Regions from separate parts of the Hungatella sp. genome, predicted to be linked through region 4. Evidence: a T-box and tRNA genes for the amino acid it is inferred to sense, from the RefSeq annotation. Region 4 holds a T-box; the other regions hold tRNA genes.
What was found. A T-box is a leader RNA that pairs with one kind of tRNA and senses whether it is charged. The one in region 4 lies ahead of leuS (leucine--tRNA ligase), so its partner is inferred to be a tRNA-Leu.

Region 1 (4,434 bases), on a different contig from region 4:
ACCCTGGGTCCTGGTAAGTACTGTAGATACAGCGCAGATTTTCTCCAAGGTAAAGAACTATGGACTGATTAACATAGCAGCGCTGCTGACGGTATTCTTCATAATTATCATCCTGTCCAGAAATCAGAGCAGAAAGATGCTGTATCCGTTGGATCAACTGCTCGGGGCTGTAGAAGAATTTTTTCTGAATGGAGCGACAAAATTCCCCGAAGCAGATATAGACCCTAAAACTGAAATTGGGTACCTGGCCGAAAAATTCTCTAATCTGTCAGATGAGATGACACTGGTTCAGGATAAAATCAGGGAGAGCAACTACCTTTATGCTGCGCTGCTCATGGCAACCTATGAATTTCGCATTGTTATTGATTTTCAGGCGGACACTGTAGAATGCTCTTCCGGGAGACTGTCGGCACGGATTGATGATATGCAGGGCCGGACGGCGTCAGAACGGGTGCTGGCACTGTTTTCGGAAGAAGGGCAGGATATATCGCCGGATACTGTCCTGTATCGTATTGTATGCGGAAAGCTGACGGAACCAATGGAGACGGAAACCTGCTTCAGCATAAAAGAAAATGAAATAAGAAAATGGTACCGGGTAGTAGCGGTTCCTGTCATTCAGGGAAGTGCCGTCTGGAGGGCAGCGCTTCACTTTGAGGATATTACGGATAAGAAGCTGGAGGAATTACGGCTGATTCAATCCTCGCAGACAGACCCGCTCTGCGGGCTTTACAATAAGACGGCATTTCCGCTGCACTGCAAGCTGTCAAGAGAGGGACGGCAGGATGCTGTGTTTTTTATCGATCTTGACAAATTTAAGCAGGTTAATGATACTCTGGGACATGCGGCAGGCGATGAGGCCTTAATATCTACGGCACAAGCCATTCGCGCGCAGTTCCGTGAGTGCGATGTGGTTGGCCGTTTCGGAGGGGATGAATTCGTCGTATTTGCACCGTGCATCGGAAGAGAGATGGCAGAGCAAAAGGCGGAGCGGTTGGTGCAGGCGGTCTCTTTTCTGCTGGATGCGCCGCCCGACGGTCAGATCCATCTGACAGCCAGTGTCGGAGTTTATATGGTAACGCCGCCCGAAACACTGGATGATGCCGTGAGGCGCGCTGATGAAGCCATGTACCGTGCGAAAGAAAAGGGCCGCTCCCAGTACTGCATCATGTAATATAATAGAAAAGTGAGAGGATAAGAAGTCTATGAAAAAACGAATCAGCAGATTACTGTATTTTTTGATGCCGGTGGTTTTCCTGTTGGGAGGATGCGGCACACAAAAAGAGGATATGGTTCCCATCAAGGTGGGAATTACCGATGACATTGTATCTTTAGATGTGGCCGGTACCAAAGATATTTTATCCGAGACTGTAGGGCGCTGCGTATTCTCCACCCTATATACCTTTGATGAAAAGCTCAACCTGTCCCCCTGTCTGGCTGAAAATGCGGAACAGGTCTCAGAACTGGAGTGGATCTTTAAGCTTCGAGACGATGTGAAATTTCATGATGGAACGCCGCTTGCTGCCTCAGACGTAGTATTCAGCATACACCGCGCCATGAACATCGAGAAAGCGGAGCAGTCTCTGCTGGTTATTGCAGATATCGAGGCGCTTAATGATAAGACAGTAAAAGTAACCACTACAGACCAGATGAACAACCTGCCGACACTTTTTGTGCGTACCAGTACCTCCGTTATGTCTGAAAAAGCCATGTCAAATCCTGACTACGACGTGAATAAGCCTGTAGGCTCCGGACCTTTCAAGGTGATAGAGCGCACAGAGAGGAAAGAGATCCGGCTGGAGCGGTTTGACGATTATTTTGGAGGTGCAGCCAAAAGCAGATATTTAAGCTTTGTGGTGGAACCATCCGAACCAAACAGTACGGCCATGCTTCTCAATGGAAAGCTGGATATCCTATACAGGGTAGCGGCCAATGACGGCGATTATCTGGATTTAAATGAGTCTGTGAATCTTTATCAGACAGACTCTACAAAGACAGAACTGCTGATTCTGAATCCCAGGGTGGCGCCCATAAACGATATCCGTGTCCGCCAGGCCATTGCCTGTGCGATTGACAAACAGAGTATTATCGATAACGTGCTTTCCGGCTTTGGCAAAGCGCAGAGCAGTATCATTCCTGCACCGATACTGGGATTTGCTGACTTCAAGGAATACTCCTATAACCCGGAAAAAGCCAGAGAATTGCTGGCACAGGCGGGATATCCAGATGGATTTGATTTTACCGTACTTACCTTTGATTCTCAGAGAAAAAAGCTGATGGAGTATCTGAAGATGGACTTTGCCGAGGTGAACATCAACTTGAATTACGAATTTTTAGAGCTGCAGGAATACCTTGATATTGTGGGCAAGGGGACTCAGATGGGCAGTATCATGAGTTGGACGAGCAACCCCGATCCGGACAGTACGCTGACACAGCTTTTTTCCAAAGCAGGCCATCCTACCGTGAACCAGAGCGGATTCACCAATCCCAGAGTGGAAGAGCTGCTGGAGCAGGGGCGTATGGAGACCAATACAGAAGCACGGGAGGCGATCTATCAGGAAGCAAATCAGATCATTGCAGGCAGCTACTATGCAGTCCCGCTTTACCAGCCGGCAGTTTTGGTTGCGGCGCGCGCTGACGTTGCAGGCGTCTGTGTAAATCCACAGGGTATTTTTGGCTATGAAAACCTTTATCGGAAGAATCAATAATAAAAATTGCAAAACATATTGACATTTTGTCCATTTATTGGTATTATAATGTAGCTGTGCGGGAGTGCTGGAATTGGCAGACAGGCAAGACTAAGGATCTTGTGGGTGAATGCTCGTGTGGGTTCAAGTCCCATCTCCCGCATGATAAGAGCGAAGGCTCAGGTGAGGATTTTGTGAAAGGTGAAAGCCTTTTATGAAATCCTTTTTTCGATTTACCGGTACAGCGGTATGCAGCAGGGAAAGGACAGTTTGATGGACAGGGTAAAGGGAAAAGGATCATTTGGTGATAAGATACGCAGGATGTGGCTCTCACTTCCCCTGCGCAAAAAGGTGGGCGCAATTACGGTGCTCGCCGCATTTGCGGTGTCATTCTCAATCCTGATGAACCTTGTGACCGCAGGCTTCGGTATGAACGGGTTTCGAAAGATCCTGGAGGACAATTCCCGCAGCGCTTCCTTTCAGGCGGCGATGGAGACGGAGAGCCGGACGTTTAAGACCATGATCCGGGACCGTTCAGAGGATAACAGAGCCGCTTACGACGAGGCGTGCAGTGCGGCAAGAAAGGCCCTGGAGGCTCTGCCATACGATTACGGCGAGATCGGTCGGGAACGTTTCGCAAAGACGTGGTCCGTGAAGAACAGCTACGATACGTATGAAAAGAGGAAGGCCGAGCTGCTTTCGATGTCTGAGGATGACCCTGAGTACGTTCAGAAGCTGTATGAGATCTATCAGATACAGAACTACATCAAGAGCTACGCCGGAAGCCTTCAGGAGATGAATGTGGCCGCGGGAATCCGGAGATATGAAAAGCAGATTCCGCTGTTTCTCCTGATTCCGGCGCTGACGATTCTCTGGGGATCGCTTGCGCTGGCCGCCGTCCTATGGCTGAATCGGTCGGTTGGCAGACACATTGTCAGGCCGGTGCAGGCGCTGGCGGAGGATTCCAGGCGGATCGCGGAAAATGATTACAGCGGTCCTCCCGTTTCAACGGAATGTGAAGATGAGATTGCGGATCTCGTCCGGGCGTTCTGCCGGATGAAATGTTCCACACAGGGATATATTGAGACGCTGAAAGAGAAGCACGAGGTCGAGACGCAGCTGGAGGCGGTCCGGCTTCAGATGCTAAAGAACCAGATCAATCCCCATTTTCTGTTCAATACGTTAAACACCATTGCCGGAGCTGCGGAGATGGAGGAGGCGGAGACGACAGAGAAGATGATACAGGCCATGAGCAGGCTGTTCCGCTACAATTTAAAATCGACGGCGTCCGTGATGCCCTTTGAGCGGGAAAAGAAGGTGGTGGAGGATTACATTTACCTTCAGAAGATGCGGTTTGGCAGCAGGATCCGATATACCTCAGACTGCAGCCAGGATACCATGGAGGTCATGATTCCGGTATTTGCCTTACAGCCGCTGATTGAGAATGCCATTGTCCACGGCCTTGCGGTAAAGCCGGAAGGCGGACGGCTCCATATCCGGTCCTGGATAAGGGGAAAACGAATCTTTATTTCCGTATCCGACACCGGAGCCGGGATTGCGCCGGAGCGGCTTGCAGAAATCCGGGAAGAGCTGAGGAACGGTGAGAGCCAGAAGCTGGGAATCGGAGTCAGCAATATCAGCCGGCGGATTAAGACCATGTATCCCGACGGAGAACTGCTGATCGACAGCAGAGAAGGGCGGGGAACTGTCGTGCGTATGGCGTTTACGGTAGCTGAGATGTAGGGAATTA
Region 2 (4,434 bases), on a different contig from region 4:
GGATATGCTTAAGCCCTCGCTCAGTCCGAAGGAACTGATACCATACACGATTCCGAAGTTTACCGCCTTGGCATTTCTTCTCTGCAGCGGCGTCACCTCGTCCAGAGGCGTATGGAAGACCTCGGAAGCCGTGATGGCATGAATGTCATCCGCATGGCGGTAGGCTCCAATCAGCCTCTCATCTCCGGACATATGCGCCAGGACACGAAGCTCGATCTGGGAATAGTCAGCGTCGATGAAGACGCAGCCCTCCTCCGGAACAAATATCTTCCGAATTTCACGTCCCAGCTCCATACGAACCGGGATGTTCTGAAGATTCGGCTCCGTACTGCTGATTCTTCCCGTAGCCGTGATGGTCTGGTTAAAAGTCCCGTGAATTCTCTCATCCGGCCCGATATAGACGGCCAGACCTTCCGCATAGGTGGAATTCAGCTTGGTAAGCTGACGGTAGTCGAGAATCATCTGTACCACCGGATAATCGGGAGCCAGTTTGTCCAGCACATCGGCAGCCGTAGAATAACCGGATTTCGTCTTTTTCCCATTGGGCAGCTTCATATGGTCAAACAGAACCTCTCCCAACTGCTTGGGAGAATTGATATTAAAGGTTTCCCCTGTTTCTTCATAAATCTTCTGCTCCAGCGCGACAATCTGCACCTTTAAGCGGTCTCCGTACTCCTTCAGCCGCTCTCTCTCCGCCTTGATTCCCACCTGCTCCATGTGGAAAAGGCTGTAGATCAGCGGCATCTCAATATCGATAAAGAGGCTGTACATTTCGGCCTTTTTAAGCTCCTCGGTCAGACGGTCCGCACTCATAAAGGCGATATAGCCCATGTAGCAGATACACGTAAACGCCTTCTTCTCATCGGTCTCAAGTGCCTTTTTAATCGTCTGTTTTCCTAATAAGTCGACTCTGGACGGCACGGTCATGCCCAGATAATCACGGGCAAGATCATCGTAATCATACGTATCCTTAAGCGGATTTAAGAGGTAACCGGCCACACCAGCGTCAAACAGCGGGCTGTCTGATTCGGCTTTCAAAAATGGAAGCAGCGGCTTTAGCTTAAGCACAGATACCCGTTCGCATGTTCTGCACAAATCCCTGGCCTTTTCCACCAGATATTCCGCCCGCATAAAGCCCTGGGGGACGAAACAGTAGGTGGCTTCCTCTCCTGTGCAGAGCGCCATGGCTGTCAGCTCATGGTCCTCGATCACCAGCTCCAGGCCAATCTTCGCCCCGGCTTTGCAGGCGGCAAAGATGGCTTCCGCTTCTCCAAAATCGGTGACCATCTGAAAATGCGCCTCCGCCGACGGACTCTCTACCGGCGTATCCGAAAAACGGGAAAGGAGTGATTTAAACTCCAGACGCTTCATATACTGGTAAGCGGCCGGTGTATATAAGTTGTCCGCTTTGGCATCGTCATAGGAAAATTCTATTCCGCAGTTTATATTGATCGTTGCCAGCTCCTTGCTCAGCTGTGCAAGACTGTAATTCTCTTCCAATGACTTCTTCGCTCTTGGCGGTTTGATCTCCTCTATATGGGCGTAAGCGTTCTCAATACTTCCGTATGCCTCTATAATGGCAGCGGCCGTCTTCTCTCCGATGGACGGTACTCCTGGAATGTTGTCGGAGGAGTCTCCCATCAGGGCCTTCATATCGATAAATTCCGTTGGAGTCACATGGTACTCATTCTTCACATCCTCCGGATAGTAGTCTTTAATCTCCGTACCGCCCCTGCTGGTCTTTGGAATCCGGATCTTGATATGCTCGTCGGCCAGCTGGAGCAGATCGCGGTCACCTGATACCACGACCACCTCCACACCCTTCGCCTGGCTTTCTTTCGCCACAGTTCCCAGAATATCATCGGCCTCGTAGCCTGCCATCGTAAGGATGGGCACCTCCATGGCGCCGAGGACTTCTTTCATCAAATCCACCTGCTCGTGAAGCTCCTCCGGCATGGGTTTTCGCGTTCCCTTATACGGTTCAAACATCTTATGGCGGAATGTGGGTTCCTTTCGGTCAAAGGCCACCGCCACATGGTCTGCCTGCTCTTCTTCAAGAATCTTAAACATAATGTTTAAAAATCCATATACGGCGTTGGTATGGAGTCCCTCTGAATTTGTCAGCTCAGGAATTCCGTAGAATGCTCTGCTCATGATGCTGTGTCCGTCTATTAATACTAATTTCTCTTTGTCCATGTTCTCTCCTGTCAGATGAGTCCTGACTGCAGCCAGATGCGGCACTGCAGAAGGACCGTAATAATTAATGCCATAACGCTGAGTGTGGATACCGCATAGCGCACGATCTTAACGAGCCGAACGGCTTCCAGTCTTTCCCTGGACTGTTCGATCGCTGTCTCAAGCGCTCCCTTGATGTTATAATTGCCCGTCTCGGAGTCCAACTGCCGGATTCCCACGTCAACAGTAAAATATATCTCCAGCTCTTCCCTGCATTCCGGGCAATGTTCAATATGCTCCAGAAATTCAAAGAGTTCTTCATCAGTCAGTTCGTTCTTAATATAAGGCATTACAAGGCTTTCCGCTTCTTTACATGTCACCTCCGGACACCTCCTTCCACAAATCTCTATCTATCATACAATATATTTCCACCATTTTCAATTTAATAATCATAAAAAACACTTGCCAAATGGAAAATCCTGTGATAAAATAATCAACGCTGTGATTGTTACGCCGGCTTGTCGGAATGGCAGACGAGGTGGACTCAAAATCCATTGGTGGCAACACCGTGCGGGTTCAAGTCCCGCAGCCGGCACTACACCCTTGGCAGGGAATTGGACTAAAAATAACGTATCTGCGTTATTTTAGTCCTTTTTTCTATTTAAAAAAGGGACCCGCCGAATGCAGCAGATTCCCTTTTACTATAAACGCGATACGGTTCTACGATACCTTTCTATAATTCTTTCCGGACGCTCAACCCCAGCGGCTTGGCCACACGGTCCTTTATACTCTCCACTTTCCCCAGCATCAGCCATTGCTTTGTGCATTCTGCGCTTGCTCTTTCGCCGTCATCCGGCCACATGGAACGCCACTTTGCAAAACATTTATTCTCCAGCTTGCTGAAAACCATATAGATCATCTGTAATTCTTCTTCGGTAAATTCTAAATTATAAATTTGCTTTTTTATCACTGTATGTACTCCCCCTCCATTGTCAATTATCTTGTCACGACCGGCTCCTGGTATAAAAAGTATACAGCTTTTCTTATATTCGGTCAACTATATGAATATTTAATCCACCATATAAACATACCATATGTAGTAAACTACTGAAAAAAGGAGAATTGATATGGTTGACTTTGGAAACACCTTAAAAACATTACGATTGCATGAAGAAATGACACAAGCCCAATTATCCCAGAAATTAGGACTGACAAAATCCGTAATCAGCGCCTACGAAACCGGCCTGCGCCTGCCGTCTTACGATGTTTTAATTCACATTGCACAGATTTTTAAAGTATCCACGGATTACCTCTTAGGCGTAGAGCAGAAGGACAGTCTGGATCTGTCCGGGCTGACGCAGAATGAAAAGTCCGCACTGTTGGCACTGATCAAGGCTATGAAAAGCAGATAAGACTCCAAATGATACGCAGGCTGTACTATGGGCTGCTGTTAATAACCAGGCTGCATGTCCTGCAGAGAAACGCTGCAGCCTGTCTGACTGCCGTAATTTCACGGCGAAAGCTTCAAAGCGTCATTCACAATCAGTCTCACTCTAATTTTCTCCTCCTCAGTTTGATTTGTCGAAAAAGCCGGTAATTGAAAACAGAAGCCCGGTCACTCCCACGATAAGAATCAGCCAGTCCATTCCGGACGAACAGAGCGCCAGCACAATTGCAAATAATAGTATTGCGATGCCTAATGTGATTTTTTTCATAGTTTTCTACTCATACACCTCCTCATCCTCAAGCCTCCCCTGTTCATCATAATAGCGCCACGTTCCCATTTCCTCCCCCTTTGAATAATGGCCTTCCGCGGCAAGTACTCCATTCTCGTGGTAATCCTTCCACTCCTTCCTGTTATTCTTCTCTGCTTCGTGTTCCACTTAATCTCCCTCCGTACTTTCTCTCAGACGTTTTCACTTTCTTCGTCCTTTTCTTTTTTTAACTCTCTCAATACTTCATCCAGTTTCTTCATAATCATGCAGGTGCAGACAATAACAATGGCCGCAAGAGCCGCAATTCCACTGTAAACCGGATCGACATAAGACTTTATAAATGCATCGCCTCCCGGCAGAAGCACAGAGCTTATTCCTGCCAAAATAATAAAATTAAAATAATAAAACACCAGGAACGTTACAATTCCTATTACTGTTTCTTTCATATAGAACTCTCCTTTTTCTCCATAATCCTGCTTTTTTTATGAAATTAAGACACCGACCGGATTGCTCCCCTGATACGTATCAGGCTTCTTATCCTGCT
Region 3 (4,434 bases), on a different contig from region 4:
ATGTAAAGACCATCAAAAAAGTCGTCGAGTACGACTTTTTTTTGTGGGGTAAAGCTTCCACTTTTTACGTCCTTAATTGACATTATTTTATCACTCTATGTAACGCAATATGCGGCATCTAAAAAACTTTTAGGTCTCCTAAAAGTTTTTGTATATTCTGTATTCAATCTGGTATTTTCCTAAATATTTTTTAGATACTATGCGGATTGCCCTTTTCCCTCCCCGTGTATATAATAATGGTATCAAAGAAAGAGAGGTGTTACATATGACATATTTGGCATATATCGTAGTATTCTCACTGCTGGCATTGGAAATCTATCCGATTATCCGCAAAGGTGCTCACAAAGCTTAATTATAAATTCTGTAAAGCAAAAATGAAAATGTCCTGAAAAAAGTGCATTATTAGCACCGGCGCCGCCGGTGCTTTTTTCTGTTTTAATAGCGATTGGCAGAGAGCTCCATTTCGATCCGATGTGGCTGTTTTTGAGCAAACCTTATAAACGTGCTGCGTCTCCATGGATGGCTCATAGGGGGAATATAGCGTTTCTTTGGTTTTTCCCTGGGGATTTCAGGTGCAAATGCCCGGGAGGTTTTCTCGTACTCGGGGACTTCTTCCAGCACCAGCACGGTATTCTCGTTGACAATGCAGAACAGCTGCCCATCAAATGCCTGGATTACCATAACCTTTGTCCCTTTCAGGTAATGTACCTGCCTTCCACTTTTATCTAACATACGATAATGGGTTTTATCCTTTTGAATGCAATGGCCGGCATCCACCACCCGTTCGGTGAGAATGGCAAGGGTCAGGTTGATTTTTTCCTGATCGGGTTGCTTTTCAAAGACAGATTTGATACCATTAAGGGGAAGAGCAAACTCAGCGTTATATTTGGCGATATAGGAACGAAGAAATTCGTTAGCTGCGTTGATCTCTGTAATGCCTGCCAGTCGTAACTCGACTGGCAGTCTTGATTGTAAGGTCTTAAACATACGCTCCACACGCGATTTTGCCTGTGGAATACTGCTGCATTCCAGCTCTACACCGAATTGCTTACAGGAATAAGCAAACTGCGTGTAGGTATCCTCTGCCAGTTCGGTACGGTTCTTCTGCCTGTATTCAAAAACGGTTCTGCGGTCTGTGAAAAAGCCATAAGGAATGCCATACGCAGTGAGTATCTGATGAAACAGGTGGTAGTAGGCATTCAGGGTTTCCTGTGTATCAAAATACGCAGCTGTAATCCGGCCGGTGCAGTCATCTACAGCGATGTGGAGATGTGTGACAGAACCACCGAACCATTCATGAGGAGAAGCATCCATCTGTTCCTGTTCGCCAAAGAAAGCCTTCCGTGGTTTTCGTGTATGTGCATCTTCCACAGCAACGAGATTTTTTTGGATTTCGACGGCTTCTTTGTGGGAAGCCGTCTTTTGTACCGCCTTTAAATGAGCAGAAATACGTTTCTGCTTTGCTTTTGTAACCATAGGGGATAAGATGTAATGTTCTTCCAATATCGATTGAATTGTGGTTGTAGAAACAAGAATGCCTTCCCGCTCCGCAAGCAGCTGCGTAAAATGAGTAAAATTGGCATCAAAGTATTGTTCCTGATAAAGAGAGACGATACGTTTTCTGATATCCTCAGAGAGAGCTGTGGCTGGTTTGCGCCCCCTGTTGCCATGAACAAAGAAAGCTTTTCCCTGTTCTTTATATCCTTTCATCATACGGTTAATCTGCCGTCTGGAAACAGACAGTTTCAGAGCGGCGTTATCCTTATTCCCGCTGGTTTCCACAAGTTTCTTAATAATCTCGTATTTTTCCTGTTCCTTCATCCGAAGTTTAATCTCCTTAATTGTCCTGAACCTCCTGCGTTATAAGCTGTGAGGTTATTATAATACAATTTGAGGACATTTTCATTTGTGGTTACTTAGGACATTATCATATTTGGTTTATATATGCTCACAAAGCTTAATTATAAATTCTTGACATTTCCGCCCTCAGATGGTATCATCCATTGGTGTCAGCGGGTATGGCGGAATTGGCAGACGCGCCAGATTTAGGTTCTGGTGGGAGACCGTGCAGGTTCAAGTCCTGTTACCCGCAGTATTAAAAGATGTTAAAAAGCACCGGGATTCCTTATATTTACTGGGATTCCCGGTGCTTTCTATTTTCCTCTTCTCCTGCCCGCCTTTCCAAACGGCTTTTCCCGGTCCATTCCTCTGTCAGCAAAAGTTCCCTGCATATTTTCTTCCAATGATACAAAAACTACTGCAGACAGGAGGTATGATCATGGCAAAAGCAGGAATGAGAAGGCCCAATCCTTATGATGCGGATAATCACGGAACCGAAAATCATCATAAAATGAATCGTCCTGAGAATAAGCAGGCCCAGGTACCCGAAATTCAGGGCGCTGCTAAAAACGGCAATGCAAAAGCCGGCCCTATCCATGCACCTAACTGGGCCAGAGATGATTATAAGACTGGAGATCATGAATAACTGAGGTTACAGGATCACGGCAGGGAGGCGGGGAAATGAAATCCCCCCCTGCCTGCCTTACTCCAATGAATCTTACTGCTACTCCTCCATATCCCCGCTGCAAATCCTTCTATATTTAAGCGGAGTCTTATCCGTCAATTTCTTAAACACCCGTTCAAAATACGTCACACTCTCAAATCCCAACAGCTCCGAAATCTCCGTCACCGAATACTCACTGCCCGCCAGCAGCTCCTTGGCCTTCCGGATCCGGGTAATATTCCGGTACTCATTGACGGAGAAACCAGTCACCTCCCGAAAAATCCGGCTCAAATACGACTTGCTGATGAAGAACCGTTCCGCCAGGTCCTCCAGCGATTCATCCGTGTCATAATGGTGGAGCAGATAGTCGGCCACCTCATGGACCTTCTGGTGTCTGGCTGTCTGCACTGTGGAAATCTCCCCGCCCTGCTTATAAAATACCCGGTTCCTGCGGCAGCGGTAAATAAGCAGAAGAATCTCCGCCAGCTTCAGCTTTACCATCCCATCGTATTTCCCCTGTTTTTCCCTTAACTCATCCTGAATCTCAAACAGCAGGAGCTTCACCTGCTCCCACACCTTTTCCGGAAGCTCGGTTACGCCATAATTCTCCTCAAACATCCTGGTTAATGGAACCAGCCCCGCCTGCTCCAGCAATGGGCTGAAGCCTTCCTGGCTGATCTGCAGAAGGATCCTGTCGTGATACGATTTCCCAGCCAGACTGGTCTTATGAATCTGCTGACGGTTGACCAGAACCACCATTCCCTTTTTTACATGGTAGGTCTCCCGGTCAATAAAGTAGTACCTCTCTCCCTCCAGCAGAAAATACAGTTCAAAGCTGTCATGAAAATGTTTGGTCTGCATCGTAAATTCGTAGTCGCGGATCACCTCATCAATGGTGAGCCCCGCCATTTTCTCTGAAAATACCGTTTGTTCCATCCTCTGCCTCACGCTTTCTGCATTTTAAAAATCAGTAGCCAAAAGTACGAAAATACCAGAAAAAGCATCGATTCTATAAGCTTTATAATACTATACTGCTGTATAATTAGCAATAGAAAGAAATGAGACACGAAAGCAGGAAATGCATAGAAGGAGGATTTTACCATGAAATACGAAAACAACAAAGTCCGTGATTTGAACATCGCTTATATCGGCGGCGGCTCCAGAGGCTGGGCCTGGACCTTCATGACCGACTTATCCATGGACGATTCCTTAAGCGGAACCATCCGTCTTTACGACATCGATGAGGCTGCGGCCAAAAATAATGAAATCATCGGAAATAAGCTGACTGCCAGAGAGGATACCACTGGAAAATGGGATTACGTTACCTGCAGCACCATCGGAGAAGCGCTGACCGGCTGTGACTTCGTCGTAATCTCCATACTGCCCGGCACTTTTGATGAAATGGCAAGTGACGTTCATCTGCCGGAACGCCTCGGAATCTACCAGTCTGTCGGCGACACCGCAGGCCCTGGCGGAATGATCCGCGCCCTGCGCACCATTCCCATGTTTGTAGAAATCGCGGAGGCCATCAAAGAGTACGCTCCGGAAGCATGGGTCATCAACTACACCAACCCCATGACCTTATGTGTGAAGACTCTGTACCATGTGTTCCCGCAGATCAAGGCATTCGGATGCTGCCATGAAGTATTTGGCACGCAGAAGGTATTAAAGGGCATCTGCGAGGAAACCCTTGGCCTGACCGGGATTGACCGCCGTGACATCAACATCAACGTGCTGGGAATCAACCATTTTACATGGCTCGACAAGGCTTCCTATAAAGGAATCGATCTGTTCCCTGTTTACCGTGATTACATCGACAGCCACTATGAAGAAGGCTATAACGAGCCAGACAAAAACTGGGCCAACAGCACCTTTGACTGCGCCCACCGTGTTAAATTTGATTTATTCCGCCGCTATGGCCTCATCGCCGC
Region 4 (4,434 bases):
ATGCCCTGGTTAAACAGCTTTGTAAACGGTTCGTCGAAATCGATGACGCCGATATCACAGAGGAATTTCGTATAGAACCTGGAATAGAGCAGATGAAGCACCGCGTGCTCCACGCCTCCGATATACATATCGACAGGAAGATATTTATCCGCCTTTTCGCGGGAAACAAGCTCCTTCTCGTTATGGCTGTCCACATAGCGCAGGAAGTACCAGGAGGAACCGGCCCACTGCGGCATGGTGTTCGTCTCACGCCTGGCCGGAGCGCCGCAGACCGGACAGGTGGTGTTCACCCACTCGTCGATAGCAGCCAGCGGAGATTCTCCCGTTCCCGTCGGCTGATAGCTTTCCACCTCCGGCAGAGTTAAGGGAAGCTGATCCTCCGGAACCGGGACATTGCCGCAGTGCGGACAGTGGATAATCGGAATCGGTTCGCCCCAGTAGCGCTGTCTCGAAAATACCCAGTCGCGCAGCTTGTAATTGACCGTCTTCTTACCGATTCCGCGCTCTTCAATCATCACGGGGGCTTCCTTCTTTAAGACGGAAGACTCCATTCCGTTCCACTCGCCGGAATTGATCATGATCCCGCTGGCCTCGGTATAGGCCTGTGTCATATGCTCGATCTCCACTCCGTCTTTCGCAATAACCTGTATAATCGGAAGATCGAATTTCTTTGCAAACTCAAAGTCTCTGTCGTCGTGAGCCGGCACGCACATGATGGCTCCCGTGCCGTAATCGGCCAGCACATAGTCGGAGAGCCAGATCGGCACCTTTGCACCATTTAACGGGTTGACGGCGTAGCTGCCCGTAAATACACCCGTTTTTTCTTTATCCTGAAGACGGTCCACATTCGACTTCATGGAGGCTTCATAGATATACTTCTCTACCGCCTCCTTCGTCTCCGGCACGGCGAGCCCGGCCGCCAGCTCATGCTCCGGGGCCAGTACCATGAAGGTCGCTCCGTACAGCGTATCCGGCCTGGTCGTATAGACTTTAATTGCCTCTTCCCGTCCGTCCACTTTGAAATCCACTTCTGCGCCGTAGGACTTGCCGATCCACTCTGTCTGCATCTTCTTGACCTTCTCCGGCCAGTCCAGCTTATCCAGGTCATCCAGCAGACGGTCCGCGTAGGCGGTTATCTTTAACATCCACTGCCTTAAGTTTTTCTTCGTAACCGGGGTCTGGCAGCGTTCACAGCAGCCGTTCACCACCTCTTCGTTGGCAAGGCCTGTCTTACAGGAGGGGCACCAGTTAATCGGGAATTCCTTCTCATAGGCCAGCCCCTTCTTAAACATCTGAACAAAGATCCACTGCGTCCATTTATAGAATCCGGGGTCGGTCGTGTTGACCTCCATATCCCAGTCATATACCGCGGCGATCTCATTGATCTGACGCTTGATGTTGGCTACATTCTCAGCCGTGGATTTGGCCGGATGAACGCCCATCTTGATCGCATAGTTTTCCGCCGGAAGGCCAAAGGCATCCCAGCCCATCGGATGGATGACGTAATGTCCCTTTAAAATCTGATACCTGCTCCAGACGTCGGAGATACATATCCCCTCCAGTGTCCCACATGAAGCCCGCTCCCCGACGGGTACGGAAACATATCGAGACAGTAATACTTCGGTTTCTTCCCGTCATTGATATTTACGGGATTCTTTTTCCAGTTTTCGCGCCACTTCTTTTCAATTGCGCTGTGATTGTATGATGATGCCATAACAAACCATTCTCCTTCCTGATAAAAAATAAAATCCGCTCCCTGGAATTCCGCAAAATAAAGAGTCCGGCGAGCAGGACTCTCGCGCCGGAGCGCGGCCGCTTCAGCGGCCATACTTCCTTTGCGCGGAGTGCCCCGCCTCCCGGAGGTTTTTTTTATTTCATAGGACAAACTTTCCAATGAAATAAAAAACGCGTCTCCACCGTCCAGGCCGCTCAGGCCATAACGATAGAGACGCGGATTCCTTCCACGCGGTACCACTCTATTTCATACAGAAGCTGTATGCACTTATCGGATACGCATTCATATCCTTCCCCCGATAACGGCTGGGTTGCCGGCCGCACCTACACAAAAGCAGCGCTTCCTTCAGTGAGCAACTTCAAGGCGAGTTCAGCCATCCTTCCCAACCGGCTCGCACCATACGCCGGCTCTCTGCATGTTCCAGACCGCTTACTATTCCTCTTCACAGTATTTATGCTGGCTATAAATGTATCACACTTGTCGGAACGTGTCAACCGCTATTTATCATTTTCCTGCAACTCCCTCTCCTGCTTAGGAAAACAGAAACAGTCCCACGGAGACAAAGAAAAAGAGGATCATGCCCAGATTTAAAAACAGGGTCTCGAACCGCCTTCCTCTCGGAATCGCCAGCATCGCGGGTTTTAAGCGGATCTCACGGCGGTAAAGGATCAGGAATACGATTCCCAGCACAACGGCCGCAATCATGAAGATGCCATAGGCCATGGCAAACCAGATATTATCTGCTGCATGAAGCGCTACGATCGATCCCATAAAATTGATCACCGCATGAAATATTACGGTATAACGCAGCTTTCCCGTGTTGATGTAGACGTATGCAAATACGACCCCCAGCCCAAATGCATAGAAAAACTGATAAAAATTCCCATGGCTGAGCCCGAATAAGACTCCCGACAGAACGATAGCCACCCGGTCGCCGTAATGAGCCACCCGATCGATCAACAGCTTCCGGTACAGAAGCTCCTCAAATATGGGAGCCGCCACCACCGTCAACAGGAAAATTACCCACGTATCCAGATTCTCGATCAGCTCATTTACCGGATTTAAGAGAGGCTTGCCCTGGATTCCATTCACGATGCTCATGAGGACGGTTCCTATAATATTTCCGATGTACATAATGCTGATGCAGGCAAAAAAAGCAACCACCAGCCGCCCCGCGCCGAACGGCTGCCTCTGCGGCCTGCACGGCGTTCTCATGTCTTTCACAATGAGCCAGCATACCAGCGTTCCGAACAAATACATGGGAATCGAGCCCAGGAGCACGATCCACGTATTCCAGTCCCCCTTCCACCCCATTTTATCAAGAACTCCGAGTATCAGCCCCGCCTCCGCCTGCACCATAAGTCCCACCAGCAGAAATGCCGCGTATCCCACTCCGAGCCTTGAACACGTTTTCTTTATTTCTCTTAAGTAATCCATCCGGTCACTACCTCCTGACTCTTCTTACCATCACGTTTCCAAGTTTATCACATCTGTCTCATGTTGACAAGAAATCTCATGGGAAAGGAGAAAACCTGCGCAGGCCAGGAATAGAAATGAGGCGGAACGACATTCCGTTCCGCCTCTCATCATCTTTATTCTCTTTCTTATACCTCGGTTCTGTCAACCTTGGAAGCACGCTCTTCCACTTCACGCTTCTGAACATCGCCAGGAGCCTGCTCGTAGCGGCTAAACTCATATTCATACGTTCCCATACCGCCTGTCATGGAGCGGAGGTCTGTATTGTATCCAAACAGCTCAGACATCGGAACATCGGCTTCGATGATCTGCTTGCCGTTATGGTTGGAATTCATCCCCAGTACACGGCCGCGTCTGCGGTTTAAGTCACCCATAACATCACCGGTGAACTTATCCGGAACAGTAACCTTTAAGGAGGCAATCGGCTCTAACAGAACCGGATTCGCTTCCATAAAGCCCTTCTTAAACGCCAGGGTGGCCGCCATCTTAAACGCCATCTCAGAGGAGTCTACCGGATGGTAGGAACCGTCTGTCAGCGTCGCCTTCAGTCCGACAACCGGATAGGCTGCGAGAGGTCCTCTTAAGATACACTCTGCAACACCCTTTTCAACAGCCGGGAAGTAGTTCTTCGGAACAGCGCCGCCGAATACAGTCTCCTCGAATACGTAAGGTGTCTCTAAATCGCCGGATGGCTCAAAGGTCATCTTAACGTCGCCGAACTGTCCATGTCCGCCTGACTGCTTCTTATACCTTCCCTGAACCTCAACTTTCTTTCTGATGGTCTCACGGAACGCAAATTTCGGTTTGCTTAACTCGATCTCTACTTTATAGCGGTTTAACAGCTTGCTGACTACAACGTCCAGCTGCTGATCACCGATTCCGTATAACAGGGACTGATGGTTCTCTGTATCGGTAACTGCCTTTAAGGTCCAGTCTTCTTCTGTCAGCTTCGACAATGCGCTGGATACCTTATCATCATCGCCCTTTGTCTTCGGTTTGTAGCGCATATACGTATACGGCGTGGAAATCTCCGGCTTATGGTATACGATCGGCGCGGAACGGAGCGCAATGGTATCTCCCGTCTGGGTTACGGATAACTTGGATACGGCGCCGATATCGCCGGCCTTCAACTCCGGAACCTCAATCACGTCTTTTCCTCTGAGCAGATAGATCTTTCCGATCTTCTCCTCTGTATCCTTGTTTACGTTATAGATATTGGAATC

Region 1: it has a tRNA-Leu gene. The T-box ahead of leuS (leucine--tRNA ligase) is inferred to sense a tRNA for this amino acid. The anticodon was not compared.
Region 2: it has a tRNA-Leu gene. The T-box ahead of leuS (leucine--tRNA ligase) is inferred to sense a tRNA for this amino acid. The anticodon was not compared.
Region 3: it has a tRNA-Leu gene. The T-box ahead of leuS (leucine--tRNA ligase) is inferred to sense a tRNA for this amino acid. The anticodon was not compared.

What each region holds. Positions count from the first base shown of each region.
Region 1 is NZ_JBKVCZ010000154.1:7,081-11,514, forward strand. It holds gene ACLTD4_RS28970 (sensor domain-containing diguanylate cyclase) at 1-1,171, shown strand, start outside; gene ACLTD4_RS28975 (ABC transporter substrate-binding protein) at 1,203-2,705, shown strand; tRNA gene ACLTD4_RS28980 (tRNA-Leu) at 2,764-2,847, shown strand; gene ACLTD4_RS28985 (histidine kinase) at 2,934-4,427, shown strand.
Region 2 is NZ_JBKVCZ010000026.1:56,183-60,616, forward strand. It holds gene polA (DNA polymerase I) at 1-2,196, opposite strand, end outside; gene ACLTD4_RS10780 (anti-sigma factor family protein) at 2,208-2,555, opposite strand; tRNA gene ACLTD4_RS10785 (tRNA-Leu) at 2,688-2,770, shown strand; gene ACLTD4_RS10790 (hypothetical protein) at 2,909-3,145, opposite strand; gene ACLTD4_RS10795 (helix-turn-helix domain-containing protein) at 3,303-3,587, shown strand; gene ACLTD4_RS10800 (hypothetical protein) at 3,744-3,890, opposite strand; gene ACLTD4_RS10805 (hypothetical protein) at 3,897-4,058, opposite strand; gene ACLTD4_RS10810 (hypothetical protein) at 4,082-4,336, opposite strand.
Region 3 is NZ_JBKVCZ010000050.1:35,957-40,390, reverse strand. It holds gene ACLTD4_RS16425 (ISNCY family transposase) at 436-1,821, opposite strand; tRNA gene ACLTD4_RS16420 (tRNA-Leu) at 2,013-2,092, shown strand; gene ACLTD4_RS16415 (hypothetical protein) at 2,279-2,485, shown strand; gene ACLTD4_RS16410 (helix-turn-helix domain-containing protein) at 2,564-3,439, opposite strand; gene ACLTD4_RS16405 (alpha-glucosidase/alpha-galactosidase) at 3,605-4,434, shown strand, end outside.
Region 4 is NZ_JBKVCZ010000114.1:9,333-13,766, reverse strand. It holds partial or broken gene leuS (leucine--tRNA ligase) at 1-1,714, opposite strand, end outside; T-box leader at 1,942-2,190, opposite strand; gene ACLTD4_RS25590 (CPBP family intramembrane glutamic endopeptidase) at 2,267-3,172, opposite strand; gene ACLTD4_RS25585 (elongation factor G) at 3,340-4,434, opposite strand, start outside.